One region of the Priestia sp. YIM B13491 genome, then DNA from elsewhere that is predicted to be linked to it. Evidence: predicted binding sites of a transcription regulator. Region 1 holds the regulator's gene; the other holds the start of a gene.

What was found. Region 1 encodes NrdR, which represses ribonucleotide reductase genes. Its sites were predicted from a motif close to AACACNATATATNGTGTT; they were not measured.
Region 2: the regulator NrdR is predicted to act here: its motif matches at 10,007-10,024, upstream of ACFX4E_RS02110 (vitamin B12-dependent ribonucleotide reductase).

What each region holds. Positions count from the first base shown of each region.
Region 1 covers NZ_JBHZOR010000001.1:141,521-157,142, forward strand. Annotated here, with positions in the region: gene polA (DNA polymerase I) at 1-1,562, shown strand, start outside; gene mutM (DNA-formamidopyrimidine glycosylase) at 1,584-2,417, shown strand; gene ytaF (sporulation membrane protein YtaF) at 2,478-3,107, shown strand; gene coaE (dephospho-CoA kinase) at 3,131-3,727, shown strand; gene ACFX4E_RS00705 (glyceraldehyde-3-phosphate dehydrogenase) at 3,946-4,977, shown strand; gene speD (adenosylmethionine decarboxylase) at 5,399-5,779, shown strand; gene ACFX4E_RS00715 (hypothetical protein) at 5,873-6,259, shown strand; gene nrdR (transcriptional regulator NrdR) at 6,503-6,964, shown strand; gene ACFX4E_RS00725 (replication initiation and membrane attachment family protein) at 7,037-8,464, shown strand; gene dnaI (primosomal protein DnaI) at 8,497-9,429, shown strand; gene ytxC (sporulation protein YtxC) at 9,526-10,386, shown strand; T-box leader at 10,447-10,695, shown strand; gene thrS (threonine--tRNA ligase) at 10,739-12,697, shown strand; ribosomal protein L20 leader region at 12,869-12,991, shown strand; gene infC (translation initiation factor IF-3) at 13,061-13,564, shown strand; gene rpmI (50S ribosomal protein L35) at 13,586-13,786, shown strand; gene rplT (50S ribosomal protein L20) at 13,826-14,185, shown strand; gene ACFX4E_RS00760 (DUF1294 domain-containing protein) at 14,246-14,506, shown strand; gene ACFX4E_RS00765 (hypothetical protein) at 14,525-14,902, opposite strand; gene ACFX4E_RS00770 (dUTP diphosphatase) at 15,035-15,523, shown strand; gene ACFX4E_RS00775 (M42 family metallopeptidase) at 15,601-15,622, shown strand, end outside.
Region 2 covers NZ_JBHZOR010000001.1:401,482-417,103, forward strand. Annotated here, with positions in the region: gene comGD (competence type IV pilus minor pilin ComGD) at 1-51, shown strand, start outside; gene ACFX4E_RS02055 (type II secretion system protein) at 35-373, shown strand; gene comGF (competence type IV pilus minor pilin ComGF) at 370-807, shown strand; gene comGG (competence type IV pilus minor pilin ComGG) at 797-1,171, shown strand; gene ACFX4E_RS02070 (YqzE family protein) at 1,215-1,400, shown strand; gene ACFX4E_RS02075 (YqhG family protein) at 1,424-2,248, opposite strand; gene ACFX4E_RS02080 (DEAD/DEAH box helicase) at 2,235-3,908, opposite strand; glycine riboswitch at 4,089-4,181, shown strand; gene gcvT (glycine cleavage system aminomethyltransferase GcvT) at 4,394-5,494, shown strand; gene gcvPA (aminomethyl-transferring glycine dehydrogenase subunit GcvPA) at 5,515-6,861, shown strand; gene gcvPB (aminomethyl-transferring glycine dehydrogenase subunit GcvPB) at 6,854-8,332, shown strand; gene ACFX4E_RS02100 (rhodanese-like domain-containing protein) at 8,377-8,760, opposite strand; gene ACFX4E_RS02105 (lipoate--protein ligase family protein) at 8,990-9,823, shown strand; gene ACFX4E_RS02110 (vitamin B12-dependent ribonucleotide reductase) at 10,136-12,694, shown strand; gene mntR (transcriptional regulator MntR) at 12,979-13,410, shown strand; gene ACFX4E_RS02120 (patatin-like phospholipase family protein) at 13,513-14,394, shown strand; gene ACFX4E_RS02125 (SA1362 family protein) at 14,424-14,822, opposite strand; gene ACFX4E_RS02130 (DUF1385 domain-containing protein) at 14,871-15,622, opposite strand, start outside.

The sequences.
Region 1 (15,622 bases):
TTAAAGCGTGGTTAGAAGATGAACGTGTAAAAAAGACGGTGTTTAATGGAAAACGCACGATTGTATCGTTAAAATGGGCGGGGCATGAAATTAAAGGAATTGAACATGATGTAATGATTGCTTCTTACATCTTGAATCCTGCTGAGGCAAATGATGACCTAGCGACAATTGCAAAATTAAAAGGGTATCATCAAGTGCAATCAGATGAAGCTGTGTATGGAAAAGGAGCTAAGCGAAGCATTGCGGAAGCTGCTCAGCTAGCTGAGCATGTTATAAGAAAAGCAGCCGCCGTCGCTTATTTAAAAGAAGTGTTAGAAAAAGAATTGGTTGAAAATGAACAGTTTGAGCTGTTTGAGAAGCTTGAAATGCCTCTTGCCATTGTCCTTGCTGATATGGAATATCAAGGGGTGAAAATTGACCGGGCGCGTTTAGATGAAATGGGCGAAGATCTTCGAGAACAGCTTGAAAAAATTGAAGCGAAAATCTACGAATACGCTGGACAAGAATTTAATATTAATTCGCCAAAGCAGCTAGGAGTTGTTCTTTTTGAAAAAATGCAGCTTCCAGTCATAAAGAAAACAAAAACAGGCTATTCCACATCAGCTGATGTATTAGAGCAATTAGCTAGTACCCATGATATTATCCCAGAGATTTTACAATACCGTCAGCTAGGAAAATTACAGTCTACGTATATTGAAGGATTAAAAAAGGTTATTCATGAAAGCGATGGAAAAGTTCATACCCGCTTTAATCAAACATTAACTCAAACGGGAAGGTTAAGCTCAGTAGATCCTAACTTGCAAAACATCCCGATTCGTCTTGAAGAAGGTAAAAAAATAAGAGGTGCGTTTGTGCCTTCACAGCCCGATTGGTTAATATTTGCGGCGGATTATTCACAAATTGAGCTGCGCGTACTGGCTCATATTGCAGATGATGAAAAGCTAATCGATGCGTTTAAGCATGACTTAGATATCCATACGAAAACAGCGATGGATGTGTTCCACGTCGAAAGAGAAGAAGTAACGTCGAATATGCGCCGTCAGGCTAAAGCAGTTAACTTTGGAATCGTCTATGGCATTAGTGATTACGGTTTATCGCAAAGTTTAGGAATTACAAGAAAAGCAGCGGCTACTTTTATTGAACGCTATTTAAAAAGCTTCCCTGGTGTACAGGAGTATATGGATACGATTGTACGCGATGCAAAAGAAAAGGGATATGTAACAACGCTCTTGCACCGCCGACGTTACTTGCCTGAAATCACGAGCCGAAACTTTAACCTCCGCAGCTTCGCTGAGCGTACGGCGATGAATACGCCTATCCAAGGGACGGCAGCTGATATTATTAAAAAAGCAATGATTGAAATGGATAAGCGCTTAAAAGATGAAAATCTTCAGGCTAAGCTGCTGCTTCAAGTACACGATGAGCTGATTTTTGAAGCCCCAGAAGAAGAAATTAAAATTTTAGAGAAAATCGTACCAGAAGTAATGGAGAACGCTTTAGAGTTAGAAGTTCCGTTGAAAGTAGATTATTCTTACGGAAAGACTTGGTACGAAGCAAAGTAGTGGAAAAAGGATGTGACAAACGTGCCAGAATTACCAGAAGTTGAAACCGTCAGACGTACGTTAATTGAATTAGCCAGTGGAAAGACCATTGAGCGTGTAACAGTTAAATGGCCCAATATTATCAAACGTCCTGAACAAGTTGAACAGTTTTGTGACGCGCTTGTTGGACAAACCATTCGAGATGTTGAACGCAGAGGTAAGTTTTTGAAAATTGTGCTCGATGATTATACGATGGTTTCTCATTTACGTATGGAAGGCAAATATGCTCTCCATGAGAATGCAGAAGAACCAGATAAGCATGTACACGTCTTTTTTCACTTCACCGATGGAACAGAATTGCGATACCGGGATGTAAGGAAGTTTGGTACTATGCACTTATTTAAAAAGGGAGAGGAAAATCTGTTTCCTCCTCTTATTGGCCTTGGACCTGAACCGTTTGACGAAACATTTAATCCAAGTCAATTAAAAATGAGAATCGGCAAAACTTCTCGAAAAATCAAGCCGGTTTTACTCGATCAAAATGTCGTGGTTGGGCTTGGAAATATTTATGTAGATGAAGCACTGTTTCGCGCAGGGATTCATCCTGAACGAGTGGCCAGCCAATTAACAGACGAAGAGTATGAAAAATTGTACAAAGAAATTGTAGCGACTCTTCAAGAAGCTGTGAAACAAGGAGGCAGCACGATTCGCACGTATGTAAATACACAGGGACAAATAGGCATGTTTCAGCAGCAGCTTTATGTGTACGGAAGAAAAGGCGAATCTTGTAAAATGTGCGGTACGCCAATTGAAAAATTTGTTGTAGGCGGTAGAGGAACACATATCTGCCCAAATTGTCAGCCGGCTAAAAAATAACAATGGATGGGCTCCTTTCATATACTACGTATAGACAGAAAGGAAAGGAGTCCTCTCATCATGATAACATTTTCTTTACTTATTCTTGCTTTTGCCGTAAGTCTTGACAGCTTTAGCGTTGGCCTGACGTACGGACTTCGAAAGGTGAAAATCCCGCTGAAATCCATTTTTATTATTTCATGTTGCTCAGCATTTTCTTTAATGTTTTCTATGTTTTTAGGAAAAGTACTTACGCATCTATTTTCAGTGGATGTACTAAATAAAGTAGGCGGAGGTATTCTTGTTCTGCTTGGGATGTGGATTTTATACCAGTTTTTTTGTCCGGCAGATTCATCTCGAGTGAAAGAAGAAAAAACATTAGTGAAAATTGAAATTAAGTCAATTGGCCTAGTCATTAACGTATTGAAAAAGCCAATTGCAGCAGATTTAGATAATTCAGGTTCCATCAATGGAATTGAAGCATTTATACTTGGAATTGCATTATCTCTTGATGCATTTGGAGCAGGGTTTGGAGCGGCTTTATTAGGTTATTCGCCGTATGCTCTAGCAATTGCTGTAGCTCTTATGAGTTCTCTTTTTTTAAGTGCGGGCATACAGTTTGGCAAGGTTTTTTCACGTTTATCATGGATGAAAATGTTCTCGTTTGTACCAGGAGTTCTGCTCATTATTTTAGGTATTTTTAGATTTTAAATAAAGAGATAAAGGAGAGACCAATGTCTATTGTAATTGGATTAACGGGCGGAATTGCAAGCGGAAAAAGCACGGTAACCGGAATGCTACGAGATATCAATATTCCGGTAATTGATGCTGATCACATTGCAAAAGAAGTCGTAGAACCAGGAAAAGAAGCATACAAACAAATTGTCGAGACGTTCGGCCGCTCTATTCTTCACGAGAATGCGGAAATCAATCGAGCGGCTTTAGGGGAAATTGTGTTTTATCAAGAGGAAGAACGTAAAAAGTTGAATGCAATTGTACATCCTGCCGTAAGAAAAGAAATGCTTTCTCAAAAGGAAAGCTATATAGAGGAAGGTTACGAAGCCGTTGTATTAGATATTCCGCTGCTGTTTGAAAGTGATTTGACACACTTAGTCGATAAAGTAGTGGTTGTATATGTCGATGAGTCTGTGCAGCTAGAAAGATTAAAGTCACGTAATAATCTCTCAGCGGAAGATGCTTATGCGCGTATCCATGCACAGCTGCCTTTGATTCAAAAAGTAGCTTTAGCCGATGCGGTGATCAATAACAACGGTCCTGTAGAGGAAACAAAACAACAGCTTTTAAGTATATTAGCCCTATGGCTAGATTAAAGAGTGAATGATTGCATTCACTCTTTTTTTATTGGGAATATTTAAGGACTTCTAAAAAAGAATGTGTTAAATATCTGTTCTCGCTATATACATATAGTAAAACTTAATTAAAATAATTTATTAAAAAAAATTAATATTATTCACTTTTTAAATATTTATGTTATACTATTCAATATAAAAAGTTAAATAGTATAACACATATAGAGAGGGGTATAGCCATGAAAGCACGTATTGCCATTAATGGTTTTGGGAGAATAGGAAGAATGGTGTTTCGCACAGCGATTATAGAGGAAAATTTAGATATTATTGCAATAAATGCATCTTATCCAGCAGAAACGTTAGCACATTTAATCAAATATGACTCTATACACGGACCATTTAATGGAGATGTCAAATGTGATGATGATGCGCTAATTGTTAACGGTAAAAGAATTCAGCTATTAAATTCACGTGATCCGCTGAATTTGCCTTGGAAAGAGCTTGGGATTGATTTAGTTGTTGAAGCAACGGGGAAATTTAATTCAAGAGAAAAAGCGCAGTTACATATTGAAGCAGGTGCGAAAAAAGTTGTGTTAACGGCACCGGGTAAACAAGAAGATATTACCATTGTGATGGGCGTAAACGAACGAGAGTTTGATGTGAATCAGCATAACATTATTTCTAATGCCTCTTGTACGACAAATTGTCTAGCTCCAGTTGTCAAGGTACTAGACGAAGCGTTCACAATTGAAAACGGTTTAATGACGACCGTTCATGCATATACAAATGATCAAAAGAATATCGATAATCCGCATAAAGATTTGCGAAGAGCTCGTGCGTGTGCTCAATCAATTATTCCTACAACAACTGGAGCAGCCAAGGCACTTTCATTAGTTCTTCCACATTTAAAAGGAAAGCTTCATGGGATGGCGCTTCGTGTACCAACGCCGAACGTATCGCTTGTCGATTTAGTTGTGGATGTAAGGAAACCTGTGACGATGGAAGATGTTAATTTAGCGTTTATTAAAGCTGCTGAAGGGCCATTAAAGAATATTTTAAATTTAACAATGGAACCACTCGTATCAATTGACTTTAATACAAATCCTCATTCAGCTATTGTAGATGGACTATCCACGATCGTAATGGAAGATCATAAAATTAAAGTGTTAGCTTGGTACGATAACGAGTGGGGCTACTCTCAGCGCGTAGTCGATTTGGTAAGATATATTGCTGCAGAAATGCGTAATGGATCAAAAATAAGAGTAAGCTAAGAAAGCTATTGATTGCTTTAAAAAAACAGGGAGCTATCGCCCTGTTTTTTTTGTTTTTATTCAAAAGAATAGGGAAAAGCAATAAGATAAGCATGCAAAGGGGTGTTTATTTTCCTCAATTTTAATAAAAAATTAATAGTCGTTTAGAAGCTTTTACACACTGTTTCACGAGAATACAGGGGTAATTTGTATAGGTCTATCTGCAAGAACAATCTTTAATAAAATCAAAACACGTATTGCAAAATAAATGTAAACAAAGTATACTATGTTTCGTGAACTTCTTGTGTACCTTTCGGTGATGTGGCTACTTAAAGGGTTAGGACCTCTTTGGACTAACTTTCCCCCGTGGTAGTTAACATGCTATATGGCGAAAGAACTTCATGTTTAACGATTAAAAATTGTTAAAGGGGGAAATATCATTATGGAAACAATGGGTCGTCATGTCATCTCAGAATTATGGGGATGCGATTTCGATAAGTTAAATGATATTGATTATATTGAAAAAACGTTTGTTGATGCAGCTTTAAAATCTGGTGCGGAAGTTCGCGAAGTAGCGTTCCATAAATTTGCACCTCAAGGTGTAAGTGGCGTTGTTATTATTTCAGAATCACATTTAACGATTCACAGCTTCCCAGAGCATGGTTATGCAAGTATCGATGTTTATACTTGTGGTCATTTAGATCCTACAATCGCAGCAGATTATATTGCAGATGCTCTAAGTGCACAGACACGTGAAACAATTGAATTGCCACGTGGAATGGGTCCTGTTCAGGTAAAACAAACTAAAGCGAATGCACTTTAATAGTGTCGATTGATTACGTAAGTTAAGAGGTGTATTACACACCTCTTTTTAGTATATAAATTTTTAATACGCAAAAACAAAGGGGATAACAACATGGGGGTAGTACAAGCAGTTAAATCTTTATTTTCTAATCATGTAGAAACAAGCGATCACCATTCAGATCCGACTCTAAAAACGCATTATTATAAAACAACGGCTGGGAATGCATTTAAGCAAGTTCATGAAATGTTGAAGCACATGCAAGGGATAGAGATACTTGCTGCATATGAAGAGCGAGGAGAAATTAGCTTAAACGTTGTAAAAGGAAGAAAAGCTTTTGTTGTGATTACCATTATTAACGTACGTCCTCTTGAAACCGCTATCGATTTTTCTGCTACAACAGAATCAAAAGTGGTGCCGGTTGATTTTGGTTTTAGTAAAGAACTCGTACGTACGCTTTATAAGAGCTTTGATCAAAAACTTATTCCTCTTTCTTCGTAAGTTCCTTGTCATTTTTGAATTTCAGGAAATAAAATGGGGAAATTCCTTTTCCTTTACTTGTATTCAAGCCTTGTTTTCTATAAGATGGAATAAAGCAAATCCTTTAATACAGCATCGTGTTTGTTAAAGGAAATGATGATAAAAATCATAATGAATGGCGAATAGCCGGCTAACATAGATGGAAATTAACTTATATAAGAGAAAATAAAAAGAAAAACAAGGTTTATTATTGGAGCTGAGAATATGAAGTGCCCATCCTGTCATTACAATGGAACGAGAGTGCTGGACTCGCGCCCTGTAGAAGAAGGCCGCTCTATTCGTAGAAGACGTGAATGCGAAGAGTGTCACTATCGTTTTACAACTTTTGAGAAAGTAGAAGAACTTCCGTTAATTGTTGTAAAAAAAGATGGAGCGAGAGAAGAGTTCAGCAAAGACAAAATCCTTCGAGGGTTAATTAAGGCGTGTGAAAAACGCCAAGTAAGCTTAAAACAATTAGAAGATACCGTACACGATATTGAAACAGAGCTGCGCAGTCAGGGTACATCAGAGGTGCAGTCAGATGTGGTAGGAGAAATGGTGATGGAGCGATTAGCTGCTATCGATGAAGTCTCTTATGTTCGATTTGCTTCTGTATACCGACAATTTAAAGACATCAATGTATTTATTGATGAATTAAAAGATTTAATTAAGAAGGAACGACTGTAAAAGAGCTATTGAAGTATTCTTTAGGCTCTTTTTTTGTCATTTCTATTACTTTAAAAGTAGGTAGGGAACGACATGAAAGAACAACATTGGAAAGAAATGATACCGGTCGATCGTTATGTTGTTCGTTCGAACGGCATACTGCAGGAATACGACCGAAAGATTTTAACCATGCTCTATCAGCCGTTGGTGGGTACGACCTGCTTTGGTCTGTATATGACGCTATGGAGCGAGCTGGAACAAGACCGTTTATGGGGGAAAGAGTCTACACATCATCATCTAATGTCAATGATGCAAATTAATTTGAAAGCTATTTACCATGAGCGGTTAAAATTAGAAGGCATTGGTTTGTTAAAAACATATATTAAGGAAGAAGATGATGTTCGTGTGTTCATTTATGAGCTCATTCCTCCTCTTACGCCCCATCAGTTTTTTAACGACGGTGTGTTAAATGTATATTTATATAACCGACTTGGAAAATCCATCTTTCAAAAAGTGAAAAATTATTTTTCGGATTCACTCGTCGATGACCAATCGTTTAAAGATGTCACGCATTCATTTAACGATGTATTTAAATCAGTTAAAGCAACAGAGCTGGCTCCAAGTTTTCAGTCTGAAAGCAAGGATGTATTTTCTCCTGATGCTCAAACGGACTTTGTGGATTCCTCCAAACGCGCTTCTATTGAGATGAGCCCGGATTCCTTTGATTTTGATTTATTTTTAGCAGGTCTAACAGATTCAATGATTTCGAAAAGGTCCATTACATCTAAAGTAAAACAAGCGATTGAAAAACTAGCTTTTTTATACGGTATCGATCCTCTTCAAATGAAAAATGTGGTGCTCGATTCGCTAAATGAGAACGATCAAGTTGATATTGAATTGCTTAGAAAAGCAGCACAGTCCTTTTACCAATTTGAAAATGGAGAAGCACTTCCAAATCTAAGCGAACAAATTCAGCCGCCTATGCTTCGTACCATGCAGGAAAAGCAGCCGCAGACAAAGGAAGAGCAGCTTATTCAACAGCTTGAAGTGACTTCTCCTCGACAGCTTTTGATCGAGTTTTCCGGGGGAGCAGAGCCTTCAAAAGCAGATTTGCAAATGATTGAAGAAGTGATGTTTAACCAAAAACTTTCACCAGGGGTAGTAAATGTTCTGATTTACTATGTTATGCTAAGATCCGATATGAAATTGTCTAAGAGCTATGTAGAGAAAATTGCTGGACACTGGGCGCGCAAAAAGGTCCAAACTGTTCAAGATGCCATGAATTTAGCTAAAAATGAACAGAAAGAATATCAGAATTGGACTGAAGCAAAGCAAAATAAAAAAACGGCTGGACGAAAGATTGTGCGTAAAGAAATGGTGCCAGAGTGGCTGAGCGATGAAGAAAAAGAAGAGAAAAAGCAGCCTTCAAAAGAAGTGGACGGATTTGAAGAAGAAAAACGAAAGCTACAAGAAGAGCTCAAGCAGTTAGATCAAGAGCTAAAACAAAAGCATAAAGAATAAAAAGCAGGTATGATAGAGACGAGGTGAAAAAGATGAAGCCTATCAATGATTCACTAAATCAGTTAGTGAACAAAAAGGATTTTAAAGCACGCTTAGAAGCGTTAAGAAACAGTATCCTGTCTAATCCTGAAGTTAAAACATTTTTACAAGAGCATCGCCATGAGTTAGATGAGCAAATGGTCGACCGAGGTCTGATGAAGATGCATGAATTTATCGACCAAAGCAAATGCTGTGACAAGTGTCCTTCTCTGCAAAGCTGTGTCAACATGGTGAAAGGATACCACCCTCAGCTGGTTGTAAAAGGCCGTAATATTGATTTACAGTATGAACGCTGTCCTAGAAAAGTACAAGAAGATGAGCGAAAAGAACAAGAATCTTTTATTCAGTGTATGTACGTGCCGAAAGAAATTTTACAGGCAACAATGTCTGATATCGAAATTGAGCAGGGAAGATTTGAGGCCATTAAACTAGTAAGAGATTTTGTGCGAGAATATGAGCCAAATAAGAAAATGAAAGCTTTGTATTTACACGGTTCGTTTGGTGTGGGGAAAACGTATTTTCTTGGAGCAATTGCCAATGCGTTAGCCGAAAAGAAAGTGAAATCTACCATTCTGTATGTCCCGGAGTTTTTGCGTGAGTTAAAAGGTTCGTTTCAAGATCAAAGTTTCAATGAGAAAATAGAGTATGTCAAAAAAGTACCGGTTCTTATGCTTGATGATCTCGGAGCAGAATCCGTAACGAGCTGGATGCGAGACGATGTGCTCGGAACCATTTTACAATTTCGCATGCTCGAAAATTTGCCGACATTTTTCAGCTCGAATTTAAATTTTAAAGAGCTTCAACATCATTTGACTTATACCCAAAGAGGCGAGCAGGAAGAGCTCAAAGCCGCTCGTGTCATGGAACGAATTAAGTCTCTAGCCGTTCCTGTTGAAATGAATGGAGAGAATAAACGAAATAGATGAGCAGGTCGTTTTACATTTCTTGTAACGACTTGCTCATTTTTTTGCATGTTGCCCCATATACATTAATAAAGCGTGTCCAAAGGGGGGCTATGAGGAATGAAAATATTCTTTAAATATGTAGAAGACGCAGTCGTTGTATATGAGTCTTTATGCGCGAAGCGAAGCGCTTTATCATATGGTTCACAGTGCTTGAAGCTGGTGAATAATCAGCTTTTAGTCATTGATGAGACATACAATAGAGAGGCCATTTTACAAGACATGGTGATACCGGTATTAACACACGTAATTTTAAAAAAGAAAGAAAAAAAGATGATGGTAAACATATTAAAAGAACAATTTTTCTATTCAGAAGAGGAAGAGCAAGATTTGCTGCTTCAAATTATGGGGGGGATTATGGAAGGAGAGAGAGGCGAAATCCCTCAAAAAACATTTTCTTTTCCAAGAGAATTACTTATCCGCCAGGCTCTTCAAGACTTCTTCATTCATAATGTAACATTCACCTTTGAGTCTTTTCTCCAATTCCGTTTAAAAGAATATCAAGAGCGGCTGCGTTATTATGCCGAGCTGGCAATTGATGAATATAAGCTTGAACAAGACTATCAAATTCTTATTCATCAGCTGCGTCAAGCAGCTAATGAAAGAAAGTCATCTACAGGCGATGTGTATGTAATGCACTTGAATAAAAACAAGTTTGTACTGTACGACCACAACAATAGATATGTTCCTGAACGTGAATGTGCAGCTCTAGCAGAGGCCTTTTTATCTGAACAAGAATCATTATACATAGACTCAACTATTATCGCGCCTTTGCTAAGTTTATCTCCAGCTGCTATTCATCTGTATAGCGACCAGCATGATCATGATTTTGTTTATACCATTCAAAATATCTTCCAAGAAAAAGTCATGTTATACGAAAAAAATGAATTTCCGTTTGATCAAAAGCAAAATATAACGTGAAAGGTTGATTTCTATTTTGAAAATGAATATAATAAATGCATATTGAAAAACAGCTATATGTTACAAGTTATGATGAGGACATGAGTGTATATTTACGGTTTGTAGAGAGGGAGATCTAGGCTGAAAATCTCCTAACACGGAATATATTCTTACCACCTCTAAACTTCAGTAGTAAACGAGCAGAGCCTCTAGTAATTACTGACGGAATTTCCGTTATAAAACCTCGAGCCGCTTCGGGTTCTTTGGGTTATCCAAGATACGAAGAGGAAACAAGGGTGGTACCGCGTGTATACACAACTCGTCCCTTTTTATAGGGGACGAGTTTTTTGTTTTTACAAAAAGTTTATTAGTTATGTTAAAGGAGTGGAAAGTTGTGTCAGAAGTAATCAAAATGACATTCCCTGATGGAGCTGTTAAAGAGTATCCAAAAGGATCATCAACAGAAGATATTGCGGCTTCTATTAGCCCGGGATTAAAGAAAAAAGCATTAGCAGGCAAAGTAAACGGCGAGCTGCTGGATTTACGTACGCCAATTGAACAAGATGGCAGTCTTGAAATCATTACGCAAGATGCTCCTGAAGCGCTTGAAATTATGCGTCACAGTACAGCGCATTTAATGGCTCAAGCAATCAAACGTTTATACAAAGATGTAAAAGTACAGCTAGGTGTAGGGCCGGTTATCGAAAACGGTTTTTACTATGACATCGATATGGAAGAATCAATTACTCCTGAAGATTTAGGTAAAATTGAAAAAGAAATGAAAAAAATCGCTAATTCAAATATTGAAATTGAACGAAAAGAAGTTTCTCGTGAAGAAGCCATTCAACTTTTTAAAGAAGTTGGCGATGAACTGAAGCTTGAATTGATCGATGCGATTCCAGCAGGTGAAAAGGTTACGATTTACCAACAAGGCGAATTCTTTGACCTTTGCCGAGGCGTGCACGTGCCGTCAACAGGTAAAATTAAAGAATTTAAACTATTAAGCGTGGCGGGTGCTTATTGGCGCGGAGACAGCGATAACCAAATGCTGCAGCGTATTTATGGTACAGCATTCTTTACAAAAGCAGATTTAGACGAGCATCTTCGTCTTCTTGAAGAAGCAAAAGAACGTGACCACCGTAAACTTGGTAAAGAGCTAAACTTATTTACAAATTCTCAAAAAGTAGGACAAGGTCTGCCTTTATGGCTTCCAAAAGGTGCGACAATCCGCCGTATTATCGAGCGTTATATCGTAGATAAAGAAGTAAGCCTTGGTTATCAGCACGTTTACACTCCAGTGCTCGGAAGTGTAGAACTTTACAAAACGTCTGGTCACTGGGAGCACTACCAAGATGACATGTTCCCTGCAATGGAAATGGATAACGAAGACCTTGTGCTTCGTCCAATGAACTGTCCTCATCACATGATGGTTTACAAACAAGGTATTCACAGCTATCGTGAGCTTCCAATCCGTATTGCTGAGCTTGGAACGATGCACCGCTACGAAATGTCAGGAGCATTATCAGGACTTCAGCGTGTTCGAGGCATGACGCTAAATGATGCGCATATCTTTGTACGTCCGGATCAAATCAAAGAAGAATTTATTCGTGTGGTTCGCTTAGTTGAAGCGGTTTATAAAGATTTTGGGTTTGAAAATTATTCATTCCGTCTATCTTACCGTGACCCTGAAGATACAGAAAAATACTTTGACGATGATGCAATGTGGGAAAAAGCACAAAGCATGTTAAAAGACGCAATGGATGAGCTTGACCTTGATTATTATGAAGCTGAAGGCGAAGCGGCATTCTACGGTCCAAAATTAGACGTTCAAGTTAAAACGGCTCTTGGTAAAGAAGAGACGCTATCTACGGTTCAACTGGATTTCTTACTTCCTGAACGATTTGATTTAACGTATGTAGGGGAAGACGGAAAACAACATCGACCGGTTGTTATTCACCGCGGCGTGGTGTCAACAATGGAACGTTTTGTAGCTTTCTTAATCGAAGAATACAAAGGAGCTTTCCCAACGTGGTTAGCACCTGTACAAGTTCAAGTGATTCCGGTATCACCTACGGTTCACCTTGAGTATGCAAAAGAAGTACAAGAACAGCTTCAGCTTGCCGGTATTCGTGTGGAACTTGATTCTCGCGATGAGAAAATTGGCTATAAAATCCGTGAGGCTCAAATGCAAAAAATTCCTTATATGCTTGTTGTAGGGGATAAAGAAGTAGAGGATAAAGCAGTAAACGTACGTAAATATGGTGAGCAGAATTCAGAAACAGTGGATTTCCAAGCCTTTTTACAAAATGTAAAAGCAGAAGCATCTCGTTAATGAAGAAAGCAGAGAATTGAAATTCTCTGCTTTTTTATCTAACATTTATAAAAAACTGTTGCATAAATGTTTTTCCTTTGATACAATAACTTTTGTTGTGAAAAAAGAACGAAATCATTGACTTTTGTCTTTGTTGATACTATAATAGCTTAAGTAATTGAATACTTGTTTATACAGAAGAAGAAGCACCCGCTTCTCACCTGAGTGACGCATAGAGCAGTTAGCAGGTACATCGTATCTTAATTAAAACGATAGAAGTGTGGGTGCAGTATGTACTCACACTTTTTTGTGTGAGTTAATAATCGGTCTAAGCAAGCGTATTCGCTCATTAAACCTTGGAGGTGGCTACTTATTAGCAAGGACATGATGGTAAACGAGGGCATTCGAGCTCGCGAAGTTCGTCTAATTGATCAAAACGGTGAACAATTAGGAATTAAATCAAAAAATGAAGCATTAGAAATTGCTTCACGAGTAAATCTTGACTTAGTAATGGTTGCTGCAAATGCGAAACCGCCGGTATGTCGTATTATGGACTACGGTAAATTCCGCTATGAGCAACAACGTAAAGAAAGAGAAGCTCGTAAAAACCAAAAAGTTGTAAACTTAAAAGAAGTTCGTTTAAGTCCAACAATTGATGAACATGATTTTAACACTAAACTTCGTAACGCACGCAAGTTCCTTGAAAAAGGTGACAAAGTGAAAGCGTCTATTCGCTTTAAAGGTCGTGCCATTACTCATAAAGGGATTGGCCAAAAAGTACTTGAACGTTTTTCACAAGCTTGCGAAGATGTAAGTTCAGTTGAATCGGCTCCTAAAATGGAAGGCCGCAGCATGTTCTTAGTCTTGGCACCTAAAAACGAAAAGTAATAGAACGAGGAGGAACACCCCATGCCAAAAATGAAAACACATCGTGGCGCTGCAAAGCGTTTCAAAAAGACTGGAAGCGGTAAATTAAAACGTGCTCGTGCTTACACAAGCCATTTATTCGCTAACAAATCTACAAAACAAAAGCGTAAATTACGTAAAGGTTCTTTAGTAAGCAAAGGTGACTTCAAACGTATCCGTCACTTATTAGATAACATTAAGTAATTTGGGTTGAGATAGAAACAATACAGGAGGTAAACAATTATGCCACGCGTAAAAGGCGGTACAGTAACACGCAAACGTCGTAAAAAAGTTTTAAAATTAGCTAAAGGTTTCTTCGGTTCGAAGCATAGATTATATAAAGTTGCTAATCAGCAAGTTATGAAATCTCACATGTATGCTTATCGTGACCGTCGTCAGAAAAAACGTGACTTCCGTAAATTATGGATCACACGTATTAATGCAGCTGCTCGTATGAACGGTCTTTCTTACAGCCGTTTAATGCACGGTTTAAAATTAGCAGGTATTGAAGTTAACCGCAAAATGCTTGCTGACTTAGCTGTAGCTGATGAAAAAGCATTTGCTGAATTAGCAACTGCTGCTAAAAAAGGCTTAGATAAGTAATGAATATAAAGTCTCGTCATCTTTAGATGATGAGGCTTTTTTGCTATTGGAGGACATATCATGAATGAACTGCTGCTTACCTATTTTATTATTATTAATATCGTAGGGGTAGGAATGATGTATAGAGATAAACAAAAAGCGAAAAGACATGAGTGGCGAATTGCCGAAAGCACACTGTGGACGGTAGCTGCTATCGGAGGAGCTCTTGGAGGACTGATTGGTATGTATTGCTATCGTCATAAAACGAAGCACACATCGTTTACAGTAGGTTTTCCTATTCTTGCTGCTCTTGACTTACTTTTCTTTTTTGTTATCAGCTGAGCACAAATGATTTTGTGCTCAGTGTAAAAATTCTCGAACGGGGCTTTTCCAGCGAATAGGAGCATTTGGATACATGTCGTGTACGTGGCTTTCCAGCAGCTTGAAATCTTGTTTTTGCAGTTCGTGTAACCGAGATGGATCTGTTAACACCATTGTAATTGACAAAGATTCTGGTTCATTGGGATTGCTGTATTTTTCTCCTTCAAATAAAATACCTTTATACGTTAGTAGAAAATTTTTGCGGATATTCGTTTTTTCATCAACGACAAAAAATTGCTGATGTTCCTGAGCTGCTACAAGCTTCCGCTTTGGACTGCGAAAATGCTGAACCAGCTTTAATAGTGTGTAAGCAACAAGCGCGAAAATGAACACGCGAACGATAACAATAACAAACATAACGCTCCCTCCTTTACAAGGCACAGTTTTCTTACTTTACGTTCGAGTTTCTAAAAAGTTTCATGATTTTTGATATAATTTCTTTATTGGTTTAAAAAGAAGAAGATATACATAATTACAGGAGTGATTACATTGAATTTACAACAGCTATTTACCATGCAGCGCCAGCTGGATCAGCATATAGAGGATAAGCATGAGCTTCATAAGGAAGATTTGATTCCGAGAAAGCTTTTAGCACTGCTTGTCGAAATCGGAGAGCTGGCAAACGAAACGCGCTGCTTCAAATTTTGGAGCGTCAAACCTCCGGCTGAAGATGCTGTTATTTTAGAAGAATTTGTGGACGGCGTACATTTTATCCTTTCTTTAGGGATTGAAAAAGGATACGATGATTTAACTGAGTTACCAAATGCAAAAGCAAGTGATTCAAAAACAGCACAATTTTTACAGGTATTTGCACAAGTTGCAGCTTTCGAGCAGGATCAGTCGAAAGAAAACTATGTGGACATGTTTGTATCTTACATGACGCTTGGCGATATGTTTGGTTTTTCCGCTGAACATATTGAAGAAGCATACATCTCAAAAAATGAAGTGAATTTTAAACGCCAAGAACAAGGATACTAGAAATAAAGGGATGGGAAATTTTACTTCAACCTCTTTTTAGCTATAATAGAGGTATACATATGAAAGGGGTAATCCATATGACAAAGTTAGATGAAACAT
Region 2 (15,622 bases), 260 kb from region 1:
AAAGTTACTTTTCAAATAGGCAGAGGGCGTTTTTATGTGGACAAGATGTAAGGGTCAGCAGGGCTACACCTTGTTAGAAATGCTTGTTTCATTTAGTATGCTTTTACTCCTAACCGGTACAATTATTCCTTTGTATGTTCAGATGAAGGAAGCAGAAAAGAAGCAATATGTTTCGTATCAAGCTGATGCTATCTTGCACGAAGAGCTATTGAAATATAAATATGAAGCAGGATATAAACGGCGAGAAAAAATCGTAAAAGAAAACGTTGCGTTTTATCTGAAGTGGGACGGAGAAAGTGCTCAAAAGCTTTGTGTAGAATGGACAGATTCCGCTGAGAAAATGAAAAAGAAGTGTGATGTGATGTTGAAGTGAAAAGGGAAAAAGGTTTTACGCTTGTAGAGATGCTAGTCAGTTTTACTCTTTTTTTGATCATTGTTTCCTTTTTCCCCATTATCATTCCGCTAGCTAAGCAAACATATAATCCGGACTTTAGTATGAATGAAATGGAGTGGGAAATCTTTGTAAACCAACTTGCTATGGAATATCGAGAAGCAAAAGAAGTGGGAATTCATGCGACTACGCTTACGTTGAAAATGGAAAATAATCAGATCATCACTTATGAACGCTACGAAGACAAGATAAGAAGACGAGTGGATGAAAGCGGTCATGAAGTTGTGCTGCAGCACATTAAGAATATTATGTACGAACAGCAAAAAGAAAGGCTGTTGATTCGTTCAACAGACGGTGTTAACAAAGTTAGAGAAGAAACCATTACGACGTTTTTGATGCTTGCTCATGAAACATAATGAGCAAGGATTTATTCTCCCGGTTGTTTTGGCATTTTGTGCGCTTTTTCTTCTGTTAGTAGCTCAGCAAACCACTTATTTTGTGACGAAAAGTTCATTTTATCAAGAAGTAGAGCAGAAAAATCGTCTGCAGCATCTTTTAGAAAACGCGGTTGTACATGTAAAAAAAGAAATAAAAGAACATAATAAATCTTCATTTGCACCTTTAGTATTAGAAACTGGTACGGTTTCATACGAAGTAGTAAGTGAAGATGAACAGATGATTATCCTAAAAATAAAGTGTCAAACATTGCAAGGAAGAGCATTGACGGAAACGGCATATATTCAAAAAAAGGATCAGCACATTGTGAAGTGGACGGATTAAGTCTCTTTCTCTCCGGATATAATAGTGCTGAGGAGATGATTATATGAAAACGAATGATTATGTAAAATATATGACTCAGCAATTTGTACAATATATGGATCAGCCAAAAGAAGAGAGGAAAACGAAAAAGATTCAAAAAAAAGAAGAGCGAGCACCTTTTGCAAACAGATGGTTTGGAATGATTCCGCTGTCGTTTATGCTGTGGTATCGAAAGAAAAAAGAAAGATGAGCATATCATATGCTCATCTTTTTTTAACCGGCTTGTGTTTTATTAAATTGACGAGACATCGTTTCAGGCGATATGTAAAATAAGCCACCGTTTATAAATTTAAATAAGATAGTCGGCTCGTACAATTCTTGAAGCGCTGTTTTTTCGGTCATATATATTTCTGGCAGCTCTTCTGCTGTTTCGTAAAAATGATCAAGAAGCGCTAAGTCTTCATACCATCTCTCCTGCGCTTTTTCAGCCCATTCAGTTGGCTGAGTTTTAACATAGTCAGTCACATATGATGTGAGTCGTGCGATGGCACTTTTCGGTTTAATAAAAGGTGAGAGAGTAAAGCAATAGTCTGAGATTTTAGATGATAAATTTTGATTAATGATTAATTCGTGAAATGATTCAATAATTTGTCCATTGATTAAATTAATGCCAAGCGACAAGAGCTCATCTTTTTTACGATCGCATTTGTACGAGACTTTAATATTTAATGCAAGCCAAGGGTGTAAAGGCTGATTTGTTGGCTGAGCTGATGCAACTTGTTCATACAAGTGAATAAACCCGCCAAGTTTTTGAGTAGAAGCGAAAATTTGGTGCAGCCTAGGTGAACCGAAATGAATTCGTTCTCCTTGAACGGAATCGTCTTCAAATGCTGGGTCTGTAATGAAAGTGAGCGAAGCAGGAGTTGCTTCTCCTCCCGTCTTTTCGATATAGTGCCAATAAAATGGACGATTCATCAATTCTTTATCGAGTTCAATCGTTAATTGAACCGTCAGGTAAGACGATGTTTCTGTGACAATAGAACAATTATTAGCTAGAAAATAACGCTTTAAAAATTGATGAATATCAGTTTGCTGCATGCTGATCCTCCTCGCTGTCTTCGTATTGAATAATAGACGTCAAGTTCTCCATTTTGATTTTTATTTCTCCTTCACTCCGTGAATGAAATAAAATATCTTGAATATGCTCTTCGATATTTTTTAAATCAAGCTTTGTTAAAATATCATCTAGCTCTCCAACAACCCGTTCAAAAAGGTTTATTTTTTCGTACAGTAATTTTAAAATATGTTCTTCGACCGTATGTTGAATGGCTAAATTGTAAATGTGAACATCATGTTTTTGACCTAAACGATGGACCCTTCCAATTCGCTGTTCTAGACGCATTGGATTCCACGGCAGATCATAGTTAATGATATGATGACAAAACTGAAGGTTGATTCCTTCTCCGCCTGCTTCAGTGGCAATAAATACTTGCGCGTGGCTTTCAAAAAGCTGCTTCATCCAGTCTTTTTTACCTCGCTTAAATCCGCCTCTAAAGGGTACAGAGGTAATTCCATGCTGTTTTAAATACCACTGTAAATACAGTTGAGTTGCCCTGTACTCAGTAAAAATAATGACTTTATCATTAATTTTCTGAACGAGCTCTAGCACTTTTTCTGCTTTTGCATTTTGCGGCACTTGCTGAAGTAGTTCCATTAATGGCGTAATCATATGTTCCGTTAATGCGCTGTTTTGATCTTCCTGACGTTCCAGCATGTTTTTTAATGTCATATACACCGCTTCACGGCTGCTGCAGGCCTCTCGCTGCAGAGTTAAAATTGAAAAAGCGCTTGAAGGGTGGAGTCCGTTTCCTTTAAAAGATGTAATTGCATCGTACAGCTCCCGTTCTTTTGGCGAGAATTCAACAGGAACGGTTTGAACAATTCGCTTCGTCCATTCGATACCCGTATCGTGGCGGCGATTTCGAATCATAACTTTGTTAACAAGCTCTTTTAAGTGTTCATCGTTTTGCAAAGAGCGTTTTTTAGCGGAAAATAATTCTTCGAAATAGTCTTTATTGCCGAGATGGCCAGGCTTTAAAAGAGAGACTAAGTTAAAAATTTCTTCAATTCGATTTTGAATCGGTGTTGCGGTTAGCAACAGACAAAATTTCTTTTTTAGACTTTGCACAAATTCATAGTTTTTTGTTTTGTTGTTTTTAAGTTTGTGAGCTTCATCAATGATGATGAGATCGTAGTCTTGTTCAAGCACAATTTCTCGATGAGGAGAACGTTTTGCTGTATCAATTGAAGATACAACGATGTCACACTGATCCCACACATATGATTTTCTTTGAGGAACTGCGGGAATATAAAATTTTTGATTCAATTCCATAGCCCACTGTGAAACAAGCGAAGCTGGAACTAAAATGAGAACTTTTTTAACAAGTCCGCGAATCATATATTCCTTCAAAATTAGCCCTGCTTCAATCGTTTTCCCCAGTCCTACTTCATCTGCTAAAATGGCTTTCCCATTCATTGTTTCAACTACTTGTTTGGCTACTTCGAGCTGATGAGGAAGCGGCGTTAAATCAGCTAGATGTTTTGGGCTTTGCAGTCCTTCAAATTCTGAGATAAGCGTTTGGTCTTCTATTTCATAGGCAAGTTTATACAAATCCCATGCAGACCAAGGGCCATCTTGCTCCAATTTAGTTGAGAAGGCTGCTTCCCATGTTTCATCGATGTTTAATTTCACTTTCATGATAAAAATGCTCCTTTGTAAAAAATTTTTATTGAACAAATGATAAGAATCAGGTAGGATAAAAATATATTTAGAAAATTTGAAAAAGAAAATAGATTAGCACTTTACAAATGATTGTGTGAATAAAGATAGATACATCTTTCAGTAGTATGCCCAACTTTACCAACTTTATAGAAGCGAATGACGACACGGGGAGAGACTACTTGAATGTAGCGCCGAAGGAGCAAGCAATAAAATTGTGAATCTCTCAGGCAAAAAGACTCTTGTTTGACGCAGCTCTGGAGAGTGTCTATGCGTTTATAGACCACCCACGAGGCAAACCTATTCGTTTATAGGTAAACTTTCAGGTGAAAAGGACAGAGACTTCCTACTAAATACAGTAGGGGGTTTTCTGTCCTTTTTTGTTTGGATACATAGTGATCCCCACACTATTTGAAAACTCCCCGTTATGAAAAGTTTCACGTGAAAAAGAGGAGGACATAAATATGACAACAGAATTACACAAAACGCCGCTTTATGATACCTATCAAAAATATGGTGCCAAAACAATTGATTTTGGCGGATGGGCTCTTCCCGTTCAATTTTCTTCTATTAAAGAAGAGCATGAAGCTGTACGTACAAAGGCAGGGCTTTTTGATGTCTCTCATATGGGAGAAATTCTTGTAACAGGAGCTGATAGCTTAGCTTTTCTTCAGCACACGATGACAAATGACGTTTCTACCCTCGTAGATGGAAAAGCGCAGTATACGGCTATGTGTTATGAAGACGGAGGCACGGTAGATGATTTGCTGATTTATAAAAAAGCAGATCAAGAGTATTTGCTAGTCGTAAACGCTGCTAATATTCAAAAAGACTATGAGTGGCTGGTGTCTCACAAACAAGGAGATGTAACGCTCGTTAATCAATCTGATGAAACTGCGCAGTTAGCTTTACAAGGTCCTGTAGCAGAAAAAGTTTTACAAACGTTAACGAACGAAAATTTAGCTCTATTAAAGCCATTTACATTTGCTGATGATGTAGAAGTAGCGAATATAAAAGCTCTCGTTTCACGTACTGGGTACACCGGGGAAGACGGCTTTGAAATTTATTGTTCTTCAACTGACGCCGCTCACTTGTGGACGGCTATTTTAGAAGCAGGCAGTGATGAAGGTGTGCTGCCTTGCGGATTAGGAGCTCGCGATACGCTTCGTTTTGAAGCCACTTTGGCTTTATATGGCCAAGAGCTTTCAAAAGATATTACGCCCATTGAAGCCCGAATTGGATTTGCAGTAAAAACGAACAAAGACAGCTTTATTGGAAAAGAAGTGTTAAAAGAACAGCGTGAAAGCGGGGCACCTCGTAAGCTGGTAGGAATTGAAATGATTGATAAAGGTATACCAAGACACGGTTACGAAGTATTTGCAGATGAAGAACAAATTGGATTTGTGACAACAGGTACACAGTCACCGACATTAAAGAAAAACATCGGTCTAGCACTATTGTCAGCAGAGTATACAGAGCTTGGTCAAGAAGTGGAAGTGCAGGTTCGGAAAAAACGCTTAAAAGCAAAAGTGGTTTCAACACCTTTTTATAAACGTTCAAAGTAAGCTTTGGGGAGGAATTTAACATGTTACATCGCTATTTACCAATGACAGAACAAGATCAGCAGCAAATGTTAGCAGCAATTGGTGTTTCATCTGTTGATGATTTATTTTCAGATATTCCGCAGCGCGTTCGTTTTCAAGGAGAATACGATATTAAAAAAGCGGCCTCAGAGCCTCAGTTGTTAAAAGAATTAAATAGTATGGCTGCTAAAAATGCTCATTTAAAAGACTATGCTTCTTTTTTAGGAGCAGGAGTTTACGATCATTACATGCCGGTTATTGTTGATCATGTTATTTCTCGTTCGGAATTTTATACGGCCTATACTCCGTATCAACCAGAAATTTCTCAAGGAGAACTTCAGGCCATCTTTGAATTTCAAACAATGATTTGTGAGTTAACGGGGATGGACGTGGCTAATTCTTCTATGTATGACGGAGGAACTGCTTTAGCAGAAGCCGCTATGCTCAGTGCGGGTCAAACAAAAAAGAAAAAAGTACTTGTCTCTGCGGCTGTTCACCCTGAGTCAAAAGATGTGTTAAAAACGTATGCGAAGGGTCAATACATTGAAGTGGTAGAAATCCCTGCAGCAGACGGAGTAACAGATATGATTGCATTAGAAAAAGAGATGGGGAGTGATGTGGCAGCTGTTATTGTCCAGTATCCAAATTTCTACGGACAAATCGAGCCGTTAAAAGAAATTGAAGAAATTACCCATCAAGAAAAATGCATGTTTGTGGTTTCAAGCAATCCGTTATCATTAGGTTTACTTACGCCTCCTGGAGAGTTCGGAGCTGATATTGTCATTGGAGATGCACAGCCATTTGGTATTCCAAGTCAATTTGGAGGCCCGCACTGCGGATACTTTGCAACTACGTCTAAGCTTATGCGAAAAATCCCAGGACGTTTAGTAGGGCAAACGGTAGATGAAAACGGTAAGCGAGGGTTTGTTTTAACCCTTCAAGCACGTGAACAGCATATACGCCGCGATAAAGCGACGTCTAACATTTGTTCAAATCAAGCGTTAAATGCTTTAGCGGCATCAGTTGCCATGACAGCTTTAGGCAAGCAAGGTGTAAAAGAAATGGCGCTGCAAAATTTATCAAAAGCACATTATGCATATGAAGCGTTAAAGGCAAAAGGGGTAAATGTAGCATTTGAAGGACCGTTTTTTAATGAATTAGTCGTGAAGCTTCCTGTTTCGGTAACAGAAGCAAACAGTCAGTTATTAGCTTCAAAAATAATTGGCGGTTATGATCTTAGCCGTGATAACCAAGCGCTTGAAAATCACATGCTGCTTGCTTTTACAGAGCTCCGTACAAAAGAGGAAATTGACCAACTTGTAAATGAATTGGGGGATCTTCATGCTTAATCAAAATCAATCACTTATTTTTGAAAGCAGTAAAGAAGGGCGAATCGGCTATTCATTGCCAGAGTTAGATGTGCCAAAAGTTAATGCTGAAGAACTGCTTGGAAAAGCGTATGTGCGTACCAAAGCTCCTGAGCTTCCTGAAGTATCAGAACTCGATATTATGCGTCATTACACCGCGCTTTCAAAACGAAATCACGGAGTAGATTCAGGGTTTTATCCGCTTGGTTCATGTACGATGAAATATAATCCAAAAGTGAACGAACAAGCAGCACGCATTGCTGGGTTTGCGCATATTCATCCGCTTCAGGATGAGCAAACGGTTCAAGGTGCTCTCGAACTTTTATATGATTTACAAGAGCATTTAACAGAAATCACAGGAATGGATGAAGTAACGCTTCAGCCAGCAGCAGGTGCTCACGGCGAGTGGACCGGGCTTATGATGCTTCGTGCCTATCACGAAGCAAATGGTGAGACGCAGCGAACAAAAGTCATTGTTCCAGACTCAGCCCACGGAACGAACCCGGCTTCGGCAACAGTTGCGGGATTTGAAACGGTAACGGTAAAATCAAACGAACATGGTTTAGTGGACTTAGAGGATTTACGCCGCGTAGTAGGAGAAGATACAGCCGCTTTAATGTTAACAAATCCAAATACGCTGGGGTTATTTGAAGAAGATATTTTAGAAATGGCTGAAATTGTTCACGCAGCAGGTGGAAAGCTTTATTATGACGGTGCAAATTTAAACGCAGTATTAAGTAAAGCCCGTCCTGGAGATATGGGGTTTGACGTGGTTCATTTAAACCTTCATAAAACGTTTACAGGTCCTCATGGAGGAGGCGGTCCTGGTTCTGGTCCGGTAGGGGTAAAAGCAGATTTAATTCCGTATTTGCCTAAACCAGTGCTTGTGAAAACAGAACAAGGCTATCACTTTGACTATAACCGTCCTCAGTCAATTGGACGCGTAAAGCCGTTTTACGGCAACTTCGGCATCAACGTTCGCGCTTATACGTATATTCGTTCAATGGGTCCAGACGGCTTAAAAGCCGTGACGGAAAACGCTGTGCTAAACGCCAACTATATGATGCGTCGTTTAGCAGAGCACTATGAGCTGCCGTTTGACCGTCACTGTAAGCACGAATTTGTTTTATCAGGAAAACGTCAGAAAAAGCTTGGGGTACGCACATTGGATATCGCGAAACGACTGCTTGATTTTGGCTATCATCCGCCGACTATCTACTTCCCGCTTATCGTAGAAGAGTGCATGATGATCGAACCAACGGAAACGGAGTCGAAAGAAACGCTAGATGCGTTTATCGATGCGATGATTCAAATTGCAAAAGAAGCAGAAGAAACGCCTGAAGTCGTACAGGAAGCTCCGCATACAACGGTTGTGAAGCGCCTTGACGAAACGCTCGCAGCGAGAAAGCCAGTTCTTCGCTATCAGAAAGAACAGGCTGTTCAAAACGTCTAACAAAAAACCTCGCCCAAAGGCGAGGTTTTTCTATATACATACCATTATTTTTTCTTTTTCACTTTACCGTTCCACATTTTGAAGCCGCCTTTTAAATCATAGATTTCTTGAACACCGTGGCGACGAAGCATTTGTGCTGCGCGTCCTGTGCGCATTCCGCTTTGACAATAGATGTAGACAGGCTGATCTGGACGGAATTCTTTAATGCGCATACGGAACTGTGAAAGAGGAATATTTCGTGCGCCTAAAATATGTCCGTTTTCGAATTCATTCGGCTCACGGATATCAACTAGCTGTGCCTTGCGGTAGCCGCTGCGGAATTCTTCTTCAGTTAACGTTTTCATAATGCGACGTTGGACAAAGAACATAACGACAGAGTATATGATGATTACTCCAAGTAAAATGAGTACTGCTGTAATTGGTGACATGCTGATTCTTCCTTTCTTCGACAAAATCCATACTCTTATTATATAAGTGAATGAAATTAGAAGTAAAGCGATTTTGCCTTGAATCTAGCGGATTTCTTCCCGAAAATGAAAAAACTACCACATTTGAATTCACAGTTTTATGTTGCTCTTTGCTTTTCCTTAGCTCAATCTTTTGGTAGACTAAAAAACGGATTTATTTTTATATTACATATAGCTGAGGATGAGGTAGATGAAAGCAAAGTGGAGATTTATTGATTCCAACAACCGTTCGCCTTATTACAATATGGCGTTAGATGAAGCGTTATTAGAATGGCATAGTAAAGGAGAAATTCCACCTACGATTCGTTTTTACGGATGGAACCCTCCAACGCTGTCAATCGGTTATTTTCAAAAAGCTGAAAAAGAAATTAACTTTGATAAAGTAAAAGAATTAGGACTGGGCTTTGTAAGACGTCCAACGGGCGGCAGGGGCGTGCTTCATGATGAAGAGCTTACTTACAGCGTAATTGTATCTGAAGAGTATCCTAACATGCCTAAGACAGTTACAGAGGCATATCGCGTAATCTCTGAAGGTTTACTGGAAGGATTTCGTTCGTTAGGGCTCGAGGCTTATTTTGCTATTCCTCGTTCAGAAGAAGAAAAAAATAGCTTAAAAAACCCTCGTTCGTCCGTGTGCTTTGATGCTCCTTCTTGGTATGAACTAGTTGTAGAGGGCCGCAAAATTGCTGGAAGTGCCCAAACTAGACAAAAAGGAGTTATTCTACAGCACGGCTCTATTCTGTTAGAGATTGATGAAGATAAATTATTCAGCGTGTTTAATTATCCAAATGATCGTGTGAAAGAAAGAATGCAGCGCGCATTTCGTTCCAAAGCGGTAGCCATCAATGCAATTGCGGGCCGCAAAATCCCTATTGAAGAAGCAAAAGAAGCGTTTTATAAAGGATTTGCTTCTGCTCTTGATATCGATTTAGAACCGTATACACTGTCTGAAGAAGAGGAAGCATATGTAGAAGAACTAGCGCGCACAAAGTACGGATCGGATGAATGGAACTTTAAGCGCTAAACGGATGCCCATGGGAAATAGATAAAAGTGCAACTTCTTATAAGTTGCACTTTTTATTGGGATTTTTAGAAACAATGCTTGGCTAATAGAATACATAGAGAAGAAAAGTCAAACACTTTTTTTACGAAAAAAAAAATATTTCACTTGACACCCTTCTATATGTAGATGTTTGGAGAAGTGTCAAATACTATATATTGAATTCGTCCAAGCCGTGTGGTAAGTTATTGATAGTTGATTGAAAAACTCTATTTCCTTTAAAAGGAAATAGAGTTAATAAATTTATAGATGTTCGATAGGTAAGGAGTTGTGAGAATGACTGTTTTGTTAAATCAAAAAGTGAATATGAATGTTGAAAAGCTCAATTCAGATATTGAACGCTTTCCGCAAGTACATCCGATTACACCGGATATGAAGTTGACTCATAAAGGTGTTTCAAGATTGGTAATGTTAGACCGCTATGCGTTTAAGGATACGGAAAAATTAACGTTATCAGAAGGAGATTTTGTTGTTCTAACCGTAAAGGAAGATCCAAAATTTCCAGCACGAGGACTTGGCTATGTGGAAAGCATTAATTTTGAGCAAAAAACCGCTGTTGTCAAGGTAGAAGATGAGTTTAGAGGAGCTTTATCGCCTGAAGAAGCAGAAAACGGATTAATTACTCGTTCTTTAGATGTCATTGAAAAACCTCTAGAAGTCTTTTATGAGCAAATTGCAAAACGTAATGCAACAGGCTTAGCTTCTGTGGAAAAAACAGAAGAAAAGCGCAAAGAGTGGTTTGAAAAGTTCTATCAAGAGCTTGTTCAGCTAAACTTTGTACCAGCTGGCCGCGTTCTTTACGGTGCAGGTGCTGATACGGACGTAACGTACTTCAACTGTTATGTAATGCCTTATGTAAAAGATTCACGTGAAGGTATTTCAGAACACCGCAAACAAGTAATGGAAATTATGAGCCGTGGAGGCGGTGTTGGAACGAATGGTTCAACTCTTCGCCCGCGCAACACGCTGGCTCGCGGTGTAAACGGCAAATCATCTGGTTCGGTTTCATGGTTAGATGATATTGCTAAACTGACGCATCTTGTTGAACAAGGTGGGTCGCGCAGGGGCGCCCAAATGATCATGCTTGCCGACTGGCATCCTGACATTGTAGAGTTTATTATTTCTAAAATGCAAAACCCTCGCATTTTACGTTTCTTAATTGAAAACACAAATGACGAAATGATTAAAAAACATGCGCAAGATAAATTGAAGTTCACGCCGCTAACAGAGTCTGAAGAAGCGATGTATCAAGGAATCATTAACTATAAACAAATTCCTGGTCTTGGTGGATTCAGTGAAAAAATCATCAAAGATGCAGAAGAAAAGCTGCAAACAGGCGGAACGTACAGCGTTCATAACTCAGAGTTTTTAACAGGAGCAAACATTTCTGTATGCTTAACAAAAGATTTCATGGATGCTGTTGAAAACGACGGAGAATACGAACTTCGCTTCCCAGACGTAGAAAGCTATTCAAAAGAAGAAATGGCTAACTACAATGAAAACTGGCACGAAGTAGGCGACGTGCGCGAATGGGCAAAACAAGGAAACAAAGTTCGTACGTACCGTACTATCCGTGCAAAAGAGCTATGGAACTTAATTAACATCTGTGCAACGTACTCAGCTGAACCAGGCATTTTCTTCTTCGACAATGCTAATGACATGACAAATGCTCAAGCATATGGTCAGCACGTTGTTGCAACAAATCCATGTGGTGAACAACCACTTGCACCATTCTCTGTCTGCAACTTAGCTGCTGTTAACTTAGCGCAAATGGCAGATAAAGAAACGAAAACTGTTAATTTTGAAAAGTTACGTCAAACGGTTGAAACAGGCGTTAGAATGCAAGATAACGTTATTGATGCAACTCCTTATTTCTTAGAAGAAAACCAAAAGCAAGCGCTTGGCGAACGCCGCGTTGGCCTTGGTGTAATGGGTCTTCATGATCTTCTTATTTATTGTGAGACAGAGTACGGCTCTGACAAAGGCAATGAGTTAGTAGATAAAGTGTTTGAAACAATTGCAACGACGGCTTACCGCGCGTCTGTAGAGCTTGGAAAAGAAAAAGGAAGCTTCCCGTTCTTAGTGGGTGAAACAGATGCTGACACGGCTTCTTTACGTGAAGCATTTACAAATACAGGCTTCATGAAAAAAATGCCTGAAGATATTCGTCAAAACATTAAAGAGAACGGTATCCGAAACTCTCATTTATTAACAGTAGCGCCAACAGGCAGTACTGGAACAATGGTTGGAGTATCAACGGGTCTTGAACCTTATTTCTCATTCTCATACTTCCGAAGCGGCCGTTTAGGTAAATTTATTGAAGTAAAAGCTGATATCGTTCAAGAGTATTTAGATCAGCATCCAGAAGCAGATCCAAACAATCTTCCTGAATGGTTCATTTCAGCTATGGAACTTGCACCACAAGCTCACGCGGACGTGCAATGTGTGATTCAGCGCTGGATTGACAGTTCAATTAGTAAAACAGTAAACGCTCCTCGCGGTTACACAGTAGAGCAAGTTCAAAAAGTGTACGAGCGTCTGTATAAAGGCGGAGCAAAAGGCGGTACGGTGTACGTAGACGGCAGCCGTGATGCACAAGTCTTAACGCTAAAAGCAGAAGAAAATACGTTTGATGAAGAAATTGAAGCGCCAAAAGAAGAAACGAAACCGCACGTTGTGTTAGTTGATACAATTAATGAAATTCGTTCAACTGATGTAACAATCGGTTCTGAAGTAGGTAATACTTGTCCGGTTTGCCGTCAAGGAACGGTAGAAGAAATGGGCGGATGCAACACATGTACAAACTGTGGTGCACAGCTGAAATGCGGCCTTTAATTTTGAACATGATTGACTAGTAAAAGCTGACTCAAACGAGTCAGCTTTTATTATGTATAAAAATGGGGCATAAATAAGAAGCGGGATCGAACGGTTCTTGTATTTGAATAAGCATTGTAGTATGATTTTAATTGAATGTCTTTTATCCAGTTTTATCTTATGACATCGCTTTATTTACACGTTTTTTTCACATAGATTATCAAACATGAACACGATATCACTATAAGAAACAGACATTTATGACTTATTATTAGCAATACATAATATTAATTGGGGGAGATTTCATGCCTACACCGAGTATGGAAGATTATATTGAACAAATATATATGCTAATTGAAGATAAAGGATACGCTCGAGTGTCTGATATTGCTGATGCATTGGCGGTTCACCCCTCATCTGTAACGAAGATGGTTCAAAAGCTAGACAAAGATGAGTACTTAATTTATGAAAAATATCGAGGCCTTGTTTTAACAGCTAAGGGGCAGAAGATTGGAAAACGTCTTGTTTATCGCCACGAGCTTTTAGAGCAGCTGCTGCGCATCATTGGCGTAGATGAGAAAAATATTTATGATGACGTAGAAGGAATTGAACATCATTTAAGCTGGAATTCCATTGATCGAATTGGAGATTTGGTTCAATACTTTGAAGAAAATCATAACCGTATTCAAGATCTTCGCAATGTACAAAAACGAAATGAAGAAGAGCAAAAATTATAAGAAAAAAGCAGCGGCCAATAGCGTCACTGCTTTTTTTCTTTTTATCATAACTTGTTGCTGAGTCGACTACAAATGTAGAGTGGGTAGTTTGGAGGAGAGGCTGTGTACGTCGACGGAGTGTTTTCAGGTGGCGGTATTAAAGGGCTTGCACTGATTGGCGCGTTACAAGCTCTAGAAGAAAAAGGCTTGATCTTTCGGCGGTTAGCCGGAACGAGTGCGGGTTCCATTATTTGTGCATTTGTAGCAGCCGGTTATACAAGTGAAGAAATTGTTGAAATGATGAATGAAATTGAGTTATCGTCTTTTTTAGATCAAAGAATGTCTTTTTTACCATCAAGCTTGACAAAGTGGCTGTTTTTATATTGGAAAATGGGATTGTATAAAGGAGAAAGGCTTGAAAAGTGGATTGCTGAGAAATTGCGGAGCAGAGGAATTCGTACATTTGCTGATTTGCCTGATCAGTCGCTGCGTATTATTGCGTCAGACTTGACCAACAGTACGATGCTTGTTCTTCCAGATGATTTGCCTAAATATCAAATCGACCCGAATCGCTTTTCTGTAGCAAGAGCCGTTCGAATGAGCTGCAGCATTCCATATTTTTTTGAGCCGGTTAAATTAAAATCTACCCCAAGCAGTTTAATAGTCGACGGGGGCGTGTTAAGCAACTTTCCAATTTTTCTGTTTGATGATGATAAAAGTCTTAAGAAGCGACCGGTAATTGGTGTGAAGCTGAGCCCGAAGGACGAAGAAAGGGAACGGAATAAAATTAAAAATGCCGTTGGTTTATTCAGCGCGCTTTTTGAGACGATGAAAGACGCGCACGATGCAAGGCATATTTCAAAACGTCACGAAAAAAATATTATCTTTTTACCTGTTAATCAAGTTTTTGCGACAGAATTTACCCTCACAGAAGAACGGAAGGAAGAGCTGATTGCGTTTGGAAAAAAGCGTACAAGGGCATTTTTGAAAAAATGGTGCTATTAAAAAAACAAGGAGGCTTTTCTCCTTGTTTTTTAAAAGAATGCTCTATTTTTCTTTTTTCCTTTTTTCCCTTCGATGACGGTCAAGTGTGAGTTGTTTTTCTTTTTCTTTAGCGGTTTCGTTGATTTGGATACCGGGCGCTTATTTGAGCTTCGGTACGTATGCATATCAACTTTGTTGCTTCCTCGCTCTTTTTCTTTTTGACGCAGTTTTGATTGTTTTACTGCGCGCACATAGCCTCTATCTTGACCTTTTGTCTGAGAAGGGCGGAGAATAAACCGATAAACTAAGTAAAACAAAATGATAAACAGAAAAATATAACCTGCTTGACGTAATAAAACAGCTGGATCTGTAATCAACGTAAATGCAAAGCCAATGACTCCTAACCCGATTAGACCATATACAAGTGGTTTCACGAATGGACGTCTCATTTTGTTCACCTCCTAAAATAGTAAAAAAAGAAAGCAAAACGGTGTGGATTAGACAACTTGTTCGTCAGTGGTAGAAGAAAGTTCATTTTCAACGCGTAAAAGTTCTTTAAATGAAGCAATCGCAACTTCAACTTGATCATCTTTTGGTTCTTTGGTTGTTAAAAGCTGAAGCCATAAACCGGGATAACCTAAAAAGCGAAGAAGAGGGACATGACGAACTTTATTGGTTAACTGTAACACTTCAAATGATAAACCAAGGACAACTGGAATTAATGCAAGGCGATCCACAATTCGTAACCAAAGAGGATCCGTTGGAACAAGTAGGTAGACAAACATTCCTACAACTACGGTAAAGAGGATAAAGCTACTTCCGCAGCGATAATGAAGTCGAGATTGTGCTTGCACGGCTTCTACCGTAAGTTCAGCATTGTTTTCATATGCATTAATGACCTTGTGTTCTGCTCCATGATATTGAAACACCCGTTTAATAAGTGGCGTTTGTGAAATCACATAAATATAGCCAAGAAGCAATAATAGTTTAAATACTCCTTCAATAAAAACCTGAGCTACACTTGAAGTGAAAACAGGACGTGTCAATTGTGCTAAAAACACAGGAATCAATGTAAATAGTACTTTCCCGAAAAGAAAGGATATTACACCAATAGTTGCAACGCCAAATATTAAAGATAGTTTTGATTCTTTTTTCTCTTTTTGTTGTTCTGCTGCTACTTGAGCATCATCTTCTGGATTCACGTCATAGCGTTCAGAGGAAAAGTTCAAGTGCTGCGTACCGTTTGCAC